DNA from 3 places in the Methyloligella solikamskensis genome. Region 1 is predicted to be linked to each of the others. Evidence: predicted binding sites of a transcription regulator. Region 1 holds the regulator's gene; each other region holds the start of a gene.

Region 1 (5,430 bases):
GAAGACGCCTTCGAAGAGCTCGGAGAACGCATCCATGGCCGAGCACTCCCGCTCGACCGAGAAACTCCCGAAATCGAATTCCTGCGCGATCACCACGCCGCCGGGCTTGGTCCAGTCGCGCATCTTGGACAGCACCGCAACCGGGTCGGGCAGATGCATCAGGAAGCAGCGGCAGAAGGTTAGGTCGAAGGGGGCGCCGGGCAGGTCGCCGTCGAACGTGTTGATATCGCCCTGGACGACATCGAAGGTCGTCCCGCTGCGGTGGCGCAGCGCTTCGCGCGCCATGCCGACGAGTCCGGGATCGATCTCGATCCCCGTCACCGCCCCTTGGGGCCCCACGCCCTGCGCCATGGTCTGCATGACAGCGCCGGGCCCGGCCCCCACATCGAGGCAGTGCATGCCCGGGTTGAGCCCGGCCTTCTGGAGGACACGGCGCGTCGCCGATTCCCACATCTGCGCCTGCTTGCGAAGGCGCTCATACTCTGCCATGTCGCGAGAGTGGACGTAGCCGTCCGGGTTGACGCGCGCGCTTGTCTTTTCGTCCGCGAGGGAGGCCACGTTGGGGGAGCCTGAGCTTGAGAAATGCCGCAGGCCGCATCCTATCGCGGATCGCTTCTGCGGGACAGGGAGGAACGGCCAATTGTCTGTGAAACATTTGCAACAGAAGTTCGATCGCGCCGCCCAGGAATCGCTCGTGGCCGAGCTGCGCGAGGTGGTGCAAGCGGCCCCCCTCTACACGCCCACCATGCCGCGCACGGGCAAGCCCATGTCGGTCCGCCAGACCAATTGCGGCGCCTTCGGCTGGCTTACCGACAAGGAGAAGGGATACCGCTACGAGCCGGTTCATCCGGCGACGGGTGAGCCCTGGCCGCCTATCCCGGACGTGCTGCTGAAGCTTTGGGAGGAGGTCGCCGACTTCCCGGCGCCGCCCGAAGCCTGCCTGATCAACTACTACGACAAGGGCACCAAGATGGGTCTTCACCGCGATGAGGACGAGGAGACCTATGACGCGCCGGTTGTCTCTGTCTCCCTCGGCGACACGGCGATGTTCCGCATCGGCGGGCTTACGCGAAAGGACCCGACACGGCGGATCGAGCTGGAATCGGGCGACGTGGTGATCTTCGGCGGCGAGGACCGGCTGATCTATCACGGCATCGACCGGATCGTGGCCGGAAGCTCTGACCTTCTGCCCAAGGGCGGCCGCATCAACCTCACCTTGCGCCGGGTAACGCCGGCTTAGGTCGGCTTGGCGCGCTCACCTCATCCTCAGGCGTCATGCCCGGACTTGATCCGGGCATCCATGCCGTTACGTCTCAACTTGTCGCAAGGCCAGTGGAATGGATTGCCGGGTCAAGCCCGGCAATGACGATGCTGCGGTAGGACGAGCCCCGTCAGCCTAACCCGTGAAATCGCTCTGCTTGAACAGGGAGATCAGCGTGATGCCGTGGTCTTTGAGCGTTTCGGTGGCGCCTTCATCCCTGTCGAGCACGGTGACCACATGCTCCACCGTGCCGCCCATGTCGCGCACGGCCTCGACGGCCTGAAGCGTCGAGCCGCCGCTTGTCGTCACGTCCTCGACGACCACGACCCGTTTGTCTTTAAGGCTTTCCTCCGCGGTTAGCCCTTCCAGACGTTGTTGAGTGCCGTGGTCCTTCGCCTTCTTCCGCATGATGAGGGCGGGAAGCGGATGGCCCAGCGCAAAGCTGCGGGCGGTGACGGCGGCCGTGATGGGCACGGCGCCGAGCTCCAGCCCGCCGACGTAATCCGCATCGAGCTTGGATATCTCGTCCAGCAGAAGGGCAGCCGACAGGAACGCGCCTTCGGGATGAAGCATCGTCGGCTTCATGTTGAAGTAGGTGTTGCTCTTGCGCCCCGAGGCGAGGGTGACGCTGACGCCGAAAGCGTAGGACCGCTCGCGGATGATCTGCATGAGACGCGCCCGTTCTTCCGCTGCGTCCCGCTCTTTCGCTTTCAACGGCACTTCTCTACGCCTCGTCTTCTTCTTTCGTTGCCTTCGGAGGCGTATCAGCCCTTGCGGAGCCCCTCATCCTCCACCGCTTCGCTGCCGTCGTCCGACCCGTCCGGATAGTCGTCATTGGCCGGCTTGGCGTTGCCCTGCGGCTGGTGCCGCGCACCGCCCTTGGACACGGCCACGAGCGCCGGCCGCAGGCAGCGATCCCCAATGGTATAGCCTGCCTGCATCACGTCCACCACCGTGCCTTCCGGCACTTCGGGGTTCGGCACTTCGTACATCGCCTGGTGATTGTTCGGGTCGAAACGCTCGCCCAGCGGGTCGAGCTTGGTCACGCCGTGACGCTCGAGCATGTTGAGCAGCTCCCGCTCGGTGAGCTCCACGCCTTCCAGGAAGCTCTTCAGCGCCGGGTCCTGGGCAGCGGCCTCGGCCGGCACGTGCTCGATGGTCCGGCGGAGATTGTCGCCAACCGTCAGCACGTCGCGCGCAAAATTGGTCACCGCGTATTTCGAGGTGTCGGATTTCTCGCGCTCCGTCCGGCGGCGCAGATTTTCCATCTCCGCCATGGTCCGCAGCAGCCGGTCGCGCAGATCGGCATTCTCGGCCGCGAGGTCCGTCTCGTCGTCCGCTTTCGCCTCGGCCGCCTCGGCGTCCTCGGTCTGGGCGTTCTCAGGGGTCTCCTCGTCTTCGTCGCGAGGACCGGTCGTCTCGTCAGTCATAGCCGCACCGATTGTTTTCTAAAGCTGGAGTTCTCGGGGATATCGACCGCAAAGCAAAGGAAATCAAGGCCGCAAAAGGTTAAGGAACCAGCCGGCCCAGGAGCCTCGCCGTGTAATCCACCATCGGAATGATCCGACCGTAGTTCAAACGGGTCGGTCCGATAACCCCCAACACGCCGACGATCCGCTGTTCGGAATCCTCGAAGGGGGAGACGACGAGCGCCGAGCCGGACAGCGAGAACAGCTTGTTCTCCGACCCGATGAAGATGCGCACCCCGTCGGCGCGCTCCGCGAGGCCCAGAAGACGGATGAGCTCTTCCTTGGCGTCCAGGTCCTCGAAGAGCAGGCGCACCCGCTCCAGATCCTCCATGGCCTTCACGTCTTCCAGGAGATGGGCCCGGCCGCAGACGATCAGCGATTTGCCGCCTTCTTCCTCGCCGGACCACGTGGCCAGCCCCGCCGTCACCACGTCGGTGGTGAGCTCGTCGAGCTGGACGCGCTTTTCCTCGATTTCCTTCTCGATGCGCTTCTTCGCATCCTCGATCGTAGCGCCGCCGATCCGGGCGTTAATGTAGTTGGAGGCCTGCTGCAGCGAGCTGACCGGGAGATCCGCAGGGATCGAGATGATCCGGTTCTCCACGTCGCCGTCCTCGCCGACCAGCACCACGAGGGCCCGTCCGCCGCCGAGATTGACGAACTCGATCTGCTTCAGCGCCTTGGTATGCTTGTCCACCAGCACCACCCCGGCGCAGCGCGACAGGCCCGACAGCATGGCGCCGGCTTCGGTGAGAAAATCCTCAACCGCCCGGTGCTTGCCGTCGCCGGAGATTTGGCGCTCGATCTGATCGCGCTCCGCGGGGCTGACATCGCCCACTTCGAGCAGGCCGTCCACGAACAACCGCAAACCCGACTGTGTGGGCAGCCGACCGGCGGAGGTATGAGGTGCATAGATCAGCCCCAGCGCCTCCAGATCGCTCATCACATTGCGCACCGAGGCGGGCGACAGGGTGATGGGCAAGGAACGGCTGAGATTGCGGGACCCGACCGGCTCGCCGGTTGCGAGATAGGTCTCGACGATGCGCTTGAAGATCTCGCGCGACCGCTCGTTCAGACGGGTCAATCCGTCCTGGGCGCCCTGCGCAGCGCCAAGCGCCGCGCTGATATCGTCGTATCGCATGGGTTGAAATTTATGCACCGCACATCGGCGCGTCAAACCCGTAACGCGCCGAAAGGCGTGGAATCGCGCACGAAACGCCAATTGGCCGTCGTGACCGCTAGTTCAGCGCGTTTCCGGCGGGCAGCAGAGCGGAGCCGAGAGAGTCCGGCGCGCCGAAATGGCTGAAGTAGCGCGAGCGGATCGCTTCCACCGGCAGCACGATCAGAACGTCCGTGGTGCCGAACTGATGGTCGATGACCGCACCGTCGCCCACATAGGCGCCGAGCCGCAGATAGCCCTTGATCAGCGGCGGTAGAGCCTTCATGGCCGCTTTCATGTGCACCTGATCGGCCGGGATCATGTCCATGTCCACATGAAGGTGGTCATGGGCCCGGGCCCGCCATTCCTCTGGCGCCAGAGCCGTGTGGTGCAGAAAGCTCAAGGCCTGCGCATGGGCTTTCGGATCGATGCCTTCGAAGCTTGCGCAGCCCAGCATCACGTCGACGCCGTTCTCGCGCACATAGGACCAAAGCCCGTGCCACAGCAGCTCCACGGTCCGGCGGGTCCGGTAGGGCTTCAGCACGCAGGAGCGGCCCAGCTCCATGAAGTTGTAGTCCGGCTTGGCCTGGATCAGCGGCGCGATGTCGTATTCCTGCTGGGTGTAGAACCCGTCATGCCGGTCCGCCACCTCCTGGCGCAGCACCCGGTAGGTGCCCACCACCTGAGGCCGGCGCCAGCCGCGGCTCGCCAGTGCATTGGTGTGATCCAGCACCAGCAGATGATCGAAGATCGGATCGTAGGGATCCTCGTCCCGGCGAGACAGCATGGTCAGCGCATCGGCTCTCGCGGACATCTCTTCGTAGAAGACCTTGTAGCGCAGGCGCTGGGCGCGGCGGATATCGCCCCGCTTGCGGGCCAGGCGAACCTCCAGCGGCCCGATGCGGCCATAGCTCTTGGGCGGCTCCCGCAGCATGAATGCCTGGAAAGCCTGAGGAGTGAATCGTTTACGGCCGACGAACGCTTGCCCGCCCCCATAGGCCGGCCGGAATGTCAGTCCTGGAAACATGATGCCCCCGCGCAAATCTTCAGCGCCAAAGTCTGGTTTCGGCTGCGGCGGTCCATCTCCGTTTGGAGCGTGGGGTCCGCCATCTCGCTATGGCCGACTCCAAAATCCCAGGGTTCACGAGGCACGCACCTGAGAGAGCTTGATTCGGCCACAATGACGCCCCGATAGCAATCCTCTTCGAAGCCTATGTGACAACTTTCGCTCGTCCTGTGCATGGACGGCTCAGCCCGGCAATTCTAAGCATGGAAGGAAGTAATAAGGTCGCCCGCGCCGGTGGCCCTAGGCGGCTCCCGTTCCGGAAGCCGCCTCCGTGCGCGAAACCGCATCCCCTAAGCCCGCCATCTGCCAACGCCCGATCAGGCTCAACAGTTCATTCTTCTCGAAGGGCTTTGCCAGATAGTCGTCGAGCCCGGCCTCCAGATAGGCGGCCCGGTCCTCGGCGAAGGCATTGGCGGTCAGCGCCACGATGGGCGGGCGGCCTGCGCCGGGCTTTGCGCCGTCTTCGTAGAGCGCGCGG
Region 2 (5,430 bases), 1.1 Mb from region 1:
GCAGGGTTCTTCTGGGGATGCTCGGCGACCATGGCCTCGGTGGTGATCAGGAGGCCGGCGACGGAGGCTGCATCCTGCAGCGCGGTGCGCACGACCTTGACCGGATCGATCACGCCTTCCTTGACCAGGTCGAGATACTCACCCGTCTGGGCGTTGTAACCGTAGCCGTAATCGTCCTTCTCGAGCACCTTGCCGGCCACGACCGCGCCATCCTCGCCGGCATTCTCGGCGATCTGGCGGATCGGCGCCTGAAGCGCGCGGCGAACGATGTTCACGCCGACGCTCTGGTCCTCGTTCTCAGGCTTCAGCCCGTCGAGGGACTTCACGGTGCGGAGCAGAGCCACGCCGCCGCCGGGGGAGATGCCTTCCTCCACGGCTGCGCGGGTCGCGTTGAGCGCGTCGTCGACGCGATCCTTCTTCTCCTTCACCTCGACCTCGGTGGCACCACCGACGCGGATCACCGCAACACCGCCGGCGAGCTTCGCCAGACGCTCCTGCAGCTTCTCCTTGTCGTAGTCCGACGAGGTCTCCTCGATCTGCGCGCGGATCTGGGAGACGCGGGATTCGATCTCCTTCTTGTCGCCGGCGCCATCGACGATGGTGGTGTCGTCCTTGGTGATCTGGACCTTCTTGGCCTGGCCCAGCATGTCGAGGGTCACGCCCTCAAGTTTGATGCCGAGATCCTCGGAGATCATCTGACCGCCGGTCAGAACCGCGATGTCCTGGAGCATGGCTTTGCGGCGATCGCCGAAGCCAGGCGCCTTGACGGCAGCGACCTTCAGGCCGCCGCGCAGCTTGTTGACCACGAGGGTGGCCAGGGCCTCGCCCTCGACGTCCTCGGCGATGATCAGAAGCGGACGGCCGGACTGGACCACGGCTTCCAGGAGGGGAAGCATGGTCTGAAGCCCGGTGAGCTTTTTCTCGTGGATGAGGATGTAGGGGTTCTCCAGCTCGACGCGCATCTTCTCGGCGTCGGTGATGAAGTAGGGCGAGAGGTAGCCTCGGTCGAACTGCATGCCCTCGACGACCTCAAGCTCGGTCTCGAGCGCCTTGGCTTCCTCGACGGTGATCACGCCGTCATTGCCGACCTTCTCCATGGCCTCGGAGATGAGGCGGCCGATCTCGGCGTCGCCATTGGCGGAGATGGTGCCGACCTGGGCGATCTCGCCGGAGCCGGTGATCTTCTTCGACTTGGACTTCAGCTCCTCGACGACCTTGGCAACGGCCATGTCGACGCCGCGCTTCAGGTCCATGGGGTTGGCGCCGGCCGCGACCGACTTCAGGCCTTCCTTGACGATGGACTGTGCGAGGACGGTGGCGGTGGTGGTGCCGTCACCAGCGGTGTCGTTGGTCTTGGAAGCGACCTCCTTCACCATCTGGGCGCCCATGTTCTCGAACCTGTCCTCAAGTTCGATTTCCTTGGCGACGCTCACACCGTCCTTGGTGATGCGGGGCGCGCCGAAGGACTTCTCCAACACCACGTTGCGGCCTTTCGGGCCGAGGGTCACCTTGACCGCATTGGCTAGGATGTCGACGCCGCGGAGCATGCGCTCGCGGGCGTCTTGGGAAAATCTCACGTCTTTTGCAGACATGGCTCGTTCTCCGTGAATGAAATGAAATTATGCAGCGTGTTGGTTACGCGGCCTTTTTGGCGGACGCGGTGCCCTCGAGGATGCCGAGGATGTCGCTCTCCTTCATGATGAGCAGGTCCTCGCCGTCGATCTTGACCTCGGTGCCCGACCACTTGCCGAACAGAACGCGGTCGCCGGCCTTCACCTCGAGCGGCTGGACCTGACCTTTCTCGTCGCGGGCGCCGGGGCCCACGGCGACGACTTCGCCTTCGGAGGGCTTCTCCTTGGCGGTCTCGGGAATGATAATTCCGCCCTTCGTCTTTTCGCCTTCTTCAAGACGGCGCACGACGACGCGGTCATGCAACGGACGAAACTGCATGGCTTTGTTCTCCTCTAACCAAATTTTCCCGTTGATCGGGCGCTAGAAATACCGGCCCGTTCGGCGGCTATGTAGCGACAGTTGTTAGCACTTTCAATAGGAGAGTGCCAGCTTGGTAGCAGCCTAGCCAGACGGCTGCTAGTTGCCTGAAATCTCTCAATAAAACCTGGACATGGTCGGCGCGGGACGATTTAATTTTGAGTCTTACAAGACCAAAGCAGGGGCTTTTCGATGACTGACAACGCGCTCGTTTCCCAGCTCTGTGGCTTTTCCCTCACCACCGCCGAAATCCTCTACCGGTTGCCCGACCATAACCGCCTGCTCCAGAGCTATATCTGGCAGGATTACGACATGGCGCCGCGCTTCCCGAAGCTGAAGGATTTCCTCGCCTTCTGGGACGAGAATCTGGAGGGGCCGCTCTACCGGGTGCGGGTTGCCCATAAGCGGCTCATCTCGCCGACGGAGTTCGATTTCGTCGAAGGCGAGCTCCGGTTGCAGTGAGCCGTCTCTCGCGCCGCTAGCCTTCCCTTCGGGCCCATGGCAGTCTTTCCCGACATTTTCCGATGTTTGGGGAAGACATCATGTGGCATTGGCTGAAAGGGCTGGTCGTCGGCGTTCTGCTCGGCGTCATCATCGGGTTTGCGGCGGGGCTGTTCGTCTTCCCGTATCTGTTTCCGCCGCCGGCTGGCACCGACACGCTGACGGAAGCGGAAGCCGGGGAGTTGGTTGCCCAAGGCACCTTCATTCACGCCAACCCGTCCGACCCCGTCCATTACGGAAAGGGCAAGGTCAGCGTCTATCCAGACGTTCTTTTCCTGGAGAAGGATTTCGAGGTGGGGCCGGGGCCCGACTATCACGTCTATCTCGTGCCGGCTAAGAAGGTGCGCAGCGAGGCGGATGTCGAGGACACCATGTATGTGGATCTCGGGCGCTTGCGGGCCTTCGAAGGTAGCCAGAAATACGAGATCCCCGCGGGCGTCGACCTGACGAAATACCCGAGCGTGGTGATCTGGTGCCAGCAATTTTCCGTGCTGATCTCGCCGGCCGATCTGACCTTTGAGGCAGGCTCAGGGCAGAAGAAGGCACTCTAGCCACCCCCGATCAGAAGCGGAGGGTGACGTCGCCCTGGATGCCGTGATCGCTGGAATCTTCGCCCATCTGGCCCGAATAGCTCACGCTCATGGTGGTCATGCTGCCGACCTCAAGATCGAGGCCGGCTTCTAGCACTAGCGCGTCTTCCGAAAGCGGTGCGCCAACCACATCGAAGGCCGAGCTGCCGCCGGTGAAGGCGAACACCACAGACGGATCCGTATCGCCGAAAGCGTGGCGCCAACCGATCATCCCGCGCGCGGTCAGCGGCATGGTCTGGATCAGGCTCTGGCTGGAGGCACGCAGGCCGAGGGTAGTGAAGGTGGTGTCGGCGGACTGGCCGGAGGCCTGGAGCGCCGCCGCCCCTCCGCTCTCCCGGAAGCCGTCGCTGTCGAGATTGATATGGGCCAGGCCGACGAAGGGCTCCATGTTGGCCGGCATTGCGGCGAGACGGTAACCGGCCTCGCCGAAGGCCTGGAGGCTATGGGCATCGTAGTCGGCGTTCAGAGAGTCAGCGTATCCCGGAAAGGCTACGTTGCGGCTCGTGTCGATGCCGTACCAGGCATAGGCGAGACCGCCGCGGAGGTTGAGCCCGCCGAGCTGGGTGCCGCCATAGATGCCCAGGTTGGTCGTGTCGACATCGGCGCTGGAAAGCCGCGCATCGGCGTCAATTGAGCTATTGGCGTAGCCGGCCAGGACACCCAACCGCGTGTTTGGATTGATCGCGCCGTCCACGCCCACCACGAAGCCGCCGATGGAGCGGTCGACGGAGGCGGCGTTGGCGCTGCCGTCCCACGAACCCCAGGAGCCGTAGCCCTGACCCCACGCCGTCAGGCCGTCGGTGGCACTATGGCCGAGATAGCTCATGGTCGGCATGGCCGGGGCGGCCGAGTCGTCGAACGCGTCGGAGATCCGGTTCATGGCCGCGTTGCGGACGAAGCGGCTGTCATCGATGAGGGTGGTCTGAACGGAGGCGTGGATCTCGCCGGACAGGCTGTCGAAGGCCCGGCGGGCGTCCGACCCGTTCAGCAAGACCAGGGATTCGATCACCGCGCTGTCGAGGGGCAGGCTGTCGAGAGCCCAGGCGGTCGACCGTTGGTTACGGGTGTCAGCCACGGAGGCGAAGGCCACGTTGCTACGGTCGATGGTCAGCATCACGTCGGTGGCCGTGTAGCTGAGGGTGGGCATCAGGAAGACGCTGCCGTCTTTCAGGCCCACGCTGTCGAAGCGGGTGCCAGCAAGGCTGCCTGCGGTCAGGATCGTATAGGTTTCGTTGAGGGCATAGCCGCCACTCAGCGAGCTCACCGCCACCCGCCCGGCGAGGTTTGCCGTGCCGCCCACGATGATCACTTCGACGCGGCGGTTCTGAGCGCTGGCGTCCGGATCGACCTCGACCTCGTAAACGGAGCTGGAGGTCATGTTCAGATCCCCGCCCACGTTGATCACGCCGATGGAATTCCCCGGAGAGATGGTGCCGGCGCTGTTTAGATCGCCGCCGATGCGCCAGTTGCCGCCGAGGGTCGACGTCCGGTCGACGATGACGTTGCCGCCTACGATAACGCGTCTCGGGATCGAGCCGCCGGTGGTCGACGACCCGTTGGTCAGGGTGACGTTTCCGGCGATCTTGCCGCCCTGCTGACTGAAGGTGTAGGTCGAGTTGTTGGCGTCGATATCGCCGTTGATCTCGAAATACTCGTCGAACGTGGCGTCGGACCCGGCCGCGGTCTCGAAGTTGCGGACGCCGAATGTTCTGCCGGTCCAGTCTGCCTGGGCGCCGAGATAGACATCGGTGTAGCCGCCGCTCTTTGGGTCCGTGTCGACGATGTCGCCGGAACTCGTCGAGCCGTCCTCAAGGGTCAGGTTGACTTGGCCGTCCTGGCCGGCGGCGTCGCGCTTCACCTGAAGCAGCACGCCGTTGTTCTTGGTTGCCACGCTGCCGTTGCCGAGGGTGATCGTCTGGATTTGCCCCGACTGTTCGAATTTCGAGCGGAAGGTCGCGTCAGCGGCCTCGACACGGGTGCCGTTCAAGGTCACCTTGGCGCTGTCCACCAAGCGCACTCCGATGCCTTTCTCGGAGATCAGGGTTGAATTCGTCGCGGTGAGTGTGCTGCCCGTCACGACACGCGCGGCGTCGGCATCTTCGCCGCGGACGCGAATTGAGGTGTTGCTGAGCTCGAGGGTGCCGGACGTGTCGCCGGCGCCGACACCTCCGCCGGCCAGGGCGCCGATGCTGTTCGCGCCCTCGGTGATCACGGTCACGTTCTTCGCAACGATTACGCCGTTGCCCGAGCCGCCGGTCCCGCCGAGAGCCATCAAGCCATTCGCGCTTTCGTGCGGTGATCCCGGATTGGATCCGCCGTAAACATGAAGGGTGCCGCCGTTCAGGTTGGT
Region 3 (5,430 bases), on a different contig from region 1:
GGGAGTCCTGCACCTTTCCGAATGCCTGGGAGATCTGGATCAGCCCGCCGAGCGTCATGGCGCCGGCGAAATAGAGCGGGCTCACCACGACGAAGGGGAAGATGGTCGCCGCTTGATTATACCCGGCCGTGAAGAACGTGAGTTTCTTGGTCCGGGTCATGATCGAGTACCAGTTCTGGATCACGTGGCCGAACCGCTCCTTCAGCCCCTGGCGCTCCACCTCCTCGCCGGAGAGCAGCGTCACCTCCTCGGCGTTCTCCCGCAGGCGCACCAGGGAAAAGCGGAAATCCGCCTCGTAGCGCTCCTGGTTGAAGTTGAGCCGGATCAGCGGATAGCCGATCAGATGGGTGAGCCAGGTGCCGAGAATGGCGTAGAGCAGGGCGGCCCAGACCAGATAGCCGGGAATCTCCATGGACCAGGAGCCGATCACGAGCGGTTGGTCGGCCGACAGCCCCCAGAGAATCGCCACGAAGGAGACCAGGGTTACAACGGAGCTCAGCAGCCCCAGCCCGATCCCGATCGTGGTGACGATGAAGGACCGGACGTCCTCGGCGATGCGCTGGTCGGGGTTGTCGATCTGATCGCCCCGAAGCCGCATCCGGTAATGGGTGCCGGCTTCGAGCCAGCGGGCCATGTAGTTGTCGGTCAGCCAGGCGCGCCAGCGGATCTGCAGCCATTGGCGCAGGTAAAGCTCATAGACCGCCGCGATGATGAAGAGCGCAGCCAGCACGGAGAACACGCCGAGCTGATAGATGAAGCTGTCCCAGTCCTTCTGCTCCAGCGCGTTGTAGAAGTTGCGGTACCAGGTGTTGAACTGGACGCTCAGATACACTTGGAAGAGCTGCAGCGCCACGACGACGCTGAGCAGGATCCGCCCCGCCCAGCGGTCCTCGCCTTTGAAATAGGGAAGTGCGATGCGCGAAAATTCTTTCGCTGCTTGGGAAAATCCCGCCATAGGGGCGATGCTCCGGAAGACCGCTTGAGGCAGAAGGCGTGACCGCCGCTAATGCTGGCGTTAAGCCGCATTCAGCGAGCGCGGTTGGAGTTTTCGGTGAGCCGCGCCCCGAAAGCAAGCGCTAGCGGATTACGGTTGCGTAAGGTTGGAGCCTGCTTTTCACGCGGATTGCCCACGAAAAAGGGCGGCTCCGAAGAGCCGCCCTCAAAGTCATCTGCTCGATTGAGCGGATGGGCTGCTACATCATGTCCATGCCGCCCATGCCACCCATACCGCCCATGCCACCGCCAGGCATGGCCGGGGCAGCGGAGTCGTCCTGCGGGAGCTCGGCCACACCGGCTTCGGTGGTGACCAGCAGACCCGCGACGGAGGCGGCATCGGTCAGAGCGGTCAGCACGACCTTGGTCGGGTCGATGATGCCGCGCTCGACGAGATTGCCGTACTCGTCCTTCTGGGCGTCGTAGCCATAGGCCGTCTCGTTGTTCTCCAGCACCTTGCCGACAACGATGGAGCCCTCGACGCCGGCATTCTCGGCGATCTGACGGGCCGGGGCCTGCAGCGCACGGCGGACGATGTTGATGCCCGCTTCCTGGTCCTCGTTATCACCAGTGATGGTGAGCACCTTGGAGGCGCGGAGCAGGGCCGTGCCGCCACCGGCGACGATGCCCTCTTCCACGGCCGCGCGGGTCGCGTTCAGAGCGTCGTCAACACGGTCCTTGCGCTCCTTCACCTCGACCTCGGTAGCGCCGCCGACGCGGATCACCGCAACACCGCCGGCGAGCTTCGCCAGACGCTCCTGCAGCTTCTCCTTGTCGTAATCGGAGGAGGTCTCCTCGATCTGCGCCTTGATCTGCGCGACGCGGGCGTCGATGTCGGCCTTCTCGCCAACACCGTCGACGATGGTCGTGTCGTCCTTGGTGATGTTCACGCGCTTGGCGCTGCCCAGCATGTCGAGGGTGACGCCCTCGAGCTTGATGCCGAGATCCTCGGAAACCACCTGGCCACCGGTCAGGACAGCGATGTCCTGCAGCATGGCCTTGCGGCGATCGCCGAAGCCAGGCGCCTTCACCGCCGCGACCTTCAGGCCGCCGCGCAGCTTGTTGACCACGAGGGTGGCCAGGGCCTCGCCCTCGATATCTTCAGCGATGATCATCAGCGGACGGCCCGACTGCACAACCGCCTCGAGCAGCGGAAGCATCGGCTGCAGGCCGGTCAGCTTCTTCTCGCAGATCAGGATGTATGGGTTCTCGAGATCCGCCACCATCTTCTCGGCATTGGTGATGAAGTAGGGCGAGATGTAGCCGCGGTCGAACTGCATGCCTTCCACGACCTCAAGCTCGCTCTCAAGGCTCTTGGCCTCTTCGACCGTGATGACGCCTTCATTGCCGACCTTGCCCATGGCTTCTGCGATCATGTCGCCGATGGACTTCTCGCCATTGGCGGAAATCGTGCCGACCTGGGCGATCTCCGAAGAGCCAGAAACCTTCTGGGAGCTCTTGCGGATATCGGCGATGACCTCGGTCACGGCCTTGTCGATACCGCGCTTCAGATCCATCGGGTTCATGCCCGCGGCGACGGCCTTCAGGCCTTCGCGCACGATCGACTGGGCAAGCACGGTCGCCGTGGTGGTGCCGTCACCGGCCTTCTCGTTGGTCTTGGACGCCACCTCGCGCACCATCTGTGCGCCCATGTTCTCGAACTTATCCTCAAGCTCGATATCCTTCGCGACGGTCACGCCGTCCTTGGTCGAGCGCGGGGCGCCGAAGGATTTCTCGAGGATCACATTGCGGCCCTTGGGGCCGAGCGTGACCTTGACTGCATTGGCCAAGGTGTCGACGCCGCGCAGCATGCGCTCGCGCGCATCTGCACCGAATTTCACGTCTTTAGCTGCCATTGGCGCTTAACTCCATTGTTCAAAAATTTCAAAAACCGCCTGCTCACGAGCCCGCTTCAAGATGCGGGGAGGCGAAATTGGGGTGGGACAGCCAATTGGCCTTAACCCATCACCCCCATGATGTCGGACTCCTTCATGATAAGGAGCTCCTGGTCGTCGATCTTGACCTCGGTGCCCGACCACTTGCCGAACACGACCTTGTCGCCGACCTTCACGTCCAGCGGCTGGACCTTGCCGTCTTCGCCGCGTGCCCCGGGGCCCGCCGCGACGATCTCGCCGGTCTGCGGCTTCTCAGCCGCCGAGTCCGGGATGATGATCCCGCCTTTGGTCTTCTGCTCCTCTTCGAGCCGCTTCACCACGACACGATCGTGGAGAGGACGAAATTCCATAGTTGCACTCCCTGAAAATTGTCTCTGCTTTCGAGATAGGGTCGCCTGTTGGCACTTGCCAGTGTTGAGTGCCAAATCGTGGGCGGGGATAACGTTTCGATTGTGCCGCTGTCAAGAAAGCGGGCCGAAACCGCCCATCCGAGGCGTGATTTGCGCCAATGTGGTGAAGCGCGTGTGAAGGAGCGTCTTCTAGCGGGCGCTGGCGCGGAAGCGGAGCCGGCAGAAAAGCCCGGATTCGTACCATTCCACCACGGGTGCATCGTGGCCGTGGCGCTTCGCCAGCCGCTCCAGCAGGGTCATTCCGAAGCCGCGATCGGCCGGCTTGACCACGGGCGGGCCTGCGACCTCCTGCCATGTCATCAGGATCTCGCGCGGCTGGACCGTATCGTCCTCAAGCCCCTCGAAACGCAGCGAAACATGCCCGTCGTCGTTGGAAAGGGCGCCATATTTGATGGCGTTGGTGGCGAGTTCGTGCAGCACCAGAACGAGGGTCTGCATATCGTAATCGCCGAACATCAGGTGGTCCGCGTCGATATTGACCCGCCTGAGCACGCCGAGCGGCTCGATAACCCGCGCAGCGAGGTCTTCCAGCGGCATGAAGAGCCATTGCCGTTCTTTTAGGAGGTCGTGAGCCGCGGAAAGGCTGTTGAGCCGCGATTGGAAGGTCTGCACGAAGGGCTTGGCTTCCGGATGGCTTTCGGCGCTCACCGCCGCGATGCTGCCGACCACCGAGAACAGGTTCTTCATGCGGTGGGCCAGCTCTCGATTGAGCAGCTCGCTCGCCTCCTTCTCGAAATGCCGGTCGGTGACATCCTGGATTACGCCCATCGCGCGGATCGGTCTGCCGGCCTCGCGCTCGACAACACGGCCCGTAAGGCAAACCCATTGGGTCAGCGGCGGAACGCGCCCGGTCGAGCCGGAATTCCTCTGCGATCTCGCCATCGCTGCCGATCGCGGCTCGCAGCGAATGCTGGAATCCGGCCAGATTCTCCGGATGAATGGCCTCCTCGAACCTTGCGGCAGGCAGCGAGCCGCCGCCATGGGGCAGGTCCAGAAGTCGGCTGGCCTCTTGGTCCAGGCCGATTTGGCCCTCTTGGAACCACCACTCCCACAGACCGACTCCACCCGCTTCCAACGCGTCGCGCTTCTCGGCGGCGCTGGTCAACGGCTCTTTCCCGTCTTCGGGAAGAGCGGCAAGTTCCTCCTCGGTCATCATGGTTTGCTACACAGTGGCGGGGCGCACGCAATCGGTCGCGCTGGCAGGAATATGAAGGGAGTCGGGCAACTCAATTTCCGTCCTTGCCCTCAGATCCCTGGCTCCGCCGAATTGACTTCGATTAGTATGACGGCTTCACTCTTAGAACTTCGCAGACGCGCCGTCTTTCAACTAAGACATACTCATCTTGCATCGGCGCCGGAGCGGCCAAGGAGATCATCGCGCCAATGAATTTGGTCGCTCAATTCGCTGTCGATCACAAAGTCCCGTGCGAGCAGTGCCCCTTGCGCGACTGCGCGATTTTTCGCCCCCTGAGCGACGGCGAGGTCGATCTCCTGTCGGACTTCAAGATCGGCGAATTCACCGTGGAGGGCGGATCGACCATATTTTCCGAAGGGGTCCGGTCCGATCAGCTTTTCACCGTGCTGGAGGGGTGGGGCTTCCGCTACAAGACGCTTCCGGACGGCCGCCGACAGATCATCAATTTCATCCTGCCCGGCGATTTTATCGGGCTCCAGGCAACCCTAGATGCCGAGATGGAGCATTCTGTGGAAACCCTGACCGCAGCCTCGCTCTGCACCTTCCCGCGCCAGAAGCTCACCGAGGTCTTCGCCCGCAGCCCGCGGCTCGCCTTCGACGTCACATGGCTGGCGGCCCGCGAGGAGCGCGTCTTGGACGAGCATCTCTTGAGCCTTGGCCGGCGCACCGCCCGGGAGCGTGCCGCCTATTATCTCGCTCATCTTTTCGTCCGCGCCGAGGAGGTCGGCCTGGCGGTCGAAGGCCGGGTGCGCTTCCCCTTCACCCAGCAGCATCTAGCCGATGCTCTGGGCCTTTCCCTGGTTCATACCAACAAGATCCTTCGGCGCCTCACCTATGACCGCCTGATTGAGTGGGAGCATGGGCTTTTTCGTTCGCCGGATTTCGGAGCTCTGGCGGAGCTTGGCGGGTATGACATGGAGGACCGGCAGGAGCGTCC

The links. Region 1 encodes HrcA, which represses chaperone genes, less so after heat shock. Its sites were predicted from a motif close to GTTAGCACTCNCNNNNNGNGAGTGCTAAC; they were not measured.
Region 2: the regulator HrcA is predicted to act here: its motif matches at 2,034-2,062, upstream of groES (co-chaperone GroES).
Region 3: the regulator HrcA is predicted to act here: its motif matches at 3,286-3,314, upstream of ACFQ2F_RS14620 (co-chaperone GroES).

Annotation. Positions count from the first base shown of each region.
Region 1 is NZ_JBHTJO010000001.1:192,631-198,060, reverse strand. Features, by position in the region: gene ACFQ2F_RS00970 (class I SAM-dependent methyltransferase) at 1-558, opposite strand, end outside; gene ACFQ2F_RS00965 (alpha-ketoglutarate-dependent dioxygenase AlkB family protein) at 641-1,240, shown strand; gene pyrE (orotate phosphoribosyltransferase) at 1,397-1,930, opposite strand; gene grpE (nucleotide exchange factor GrpE) at 2,026-2,691, opposite strand; gene hrcA (heat-inducible transcriptional repressor HrcA) at 2,771-3,868, opposite strand; gene ACFQ2F_RS00945 (GNAT family N-acetyltransferase) at 3,966-4,820, opposite strand; gene ACFQ2F_RS00940 (PAS domain-containing hybrid sensor histidine kinase/response regulator) at 5,193-5,430, opposite strand, start outside.
Region 2 is NZ_JBHTJO010000001.1:1,246,350-1,251,779, forward strand. Features, by position in the region: gene groL (chaperonin GroEL) at 1-1,592, opposite strand, end outside; gene groES (co-chaperone GroES) at 1,636-1,950, opposite strand; gene ACFQ2F_RS06020 (usg protein) at 2,182-2,451, shown strand; gene ACFQ2F_RS06025 (DM13 domain-containing protein) at 2,532-3,041, shown strand; gene ACFQ2F_RS06030 (autotransporter outer membrane beta-barrel domain-containing protein) at 3,052-5,430, opposite strand, start outside.
Region 3 is NZ_JBHTJO010000002.1:334,263-339,692, forward strand. Features, by position in the region: gene ACFQ2F_RS14610 (ABC transporter ATP-binding protein/permease) at 1-955, opposite strand, end outside; gene groL (chaperonin GroEL) at 1,194-2,849, opposite strand; gene ACFQ2F_RS14620 (co-chaperone GroES) at 2,951-3,238, opposite strand; gene ACFQ2F_RS14625 (HWE histidine kinase domain-containing protein) at 3,428-4,180, opposite strand; gene ACFQ2F_RS14630 (Crp/Fnr family transcriptional regulator) at 4,682-5,430, shown strand, end outside.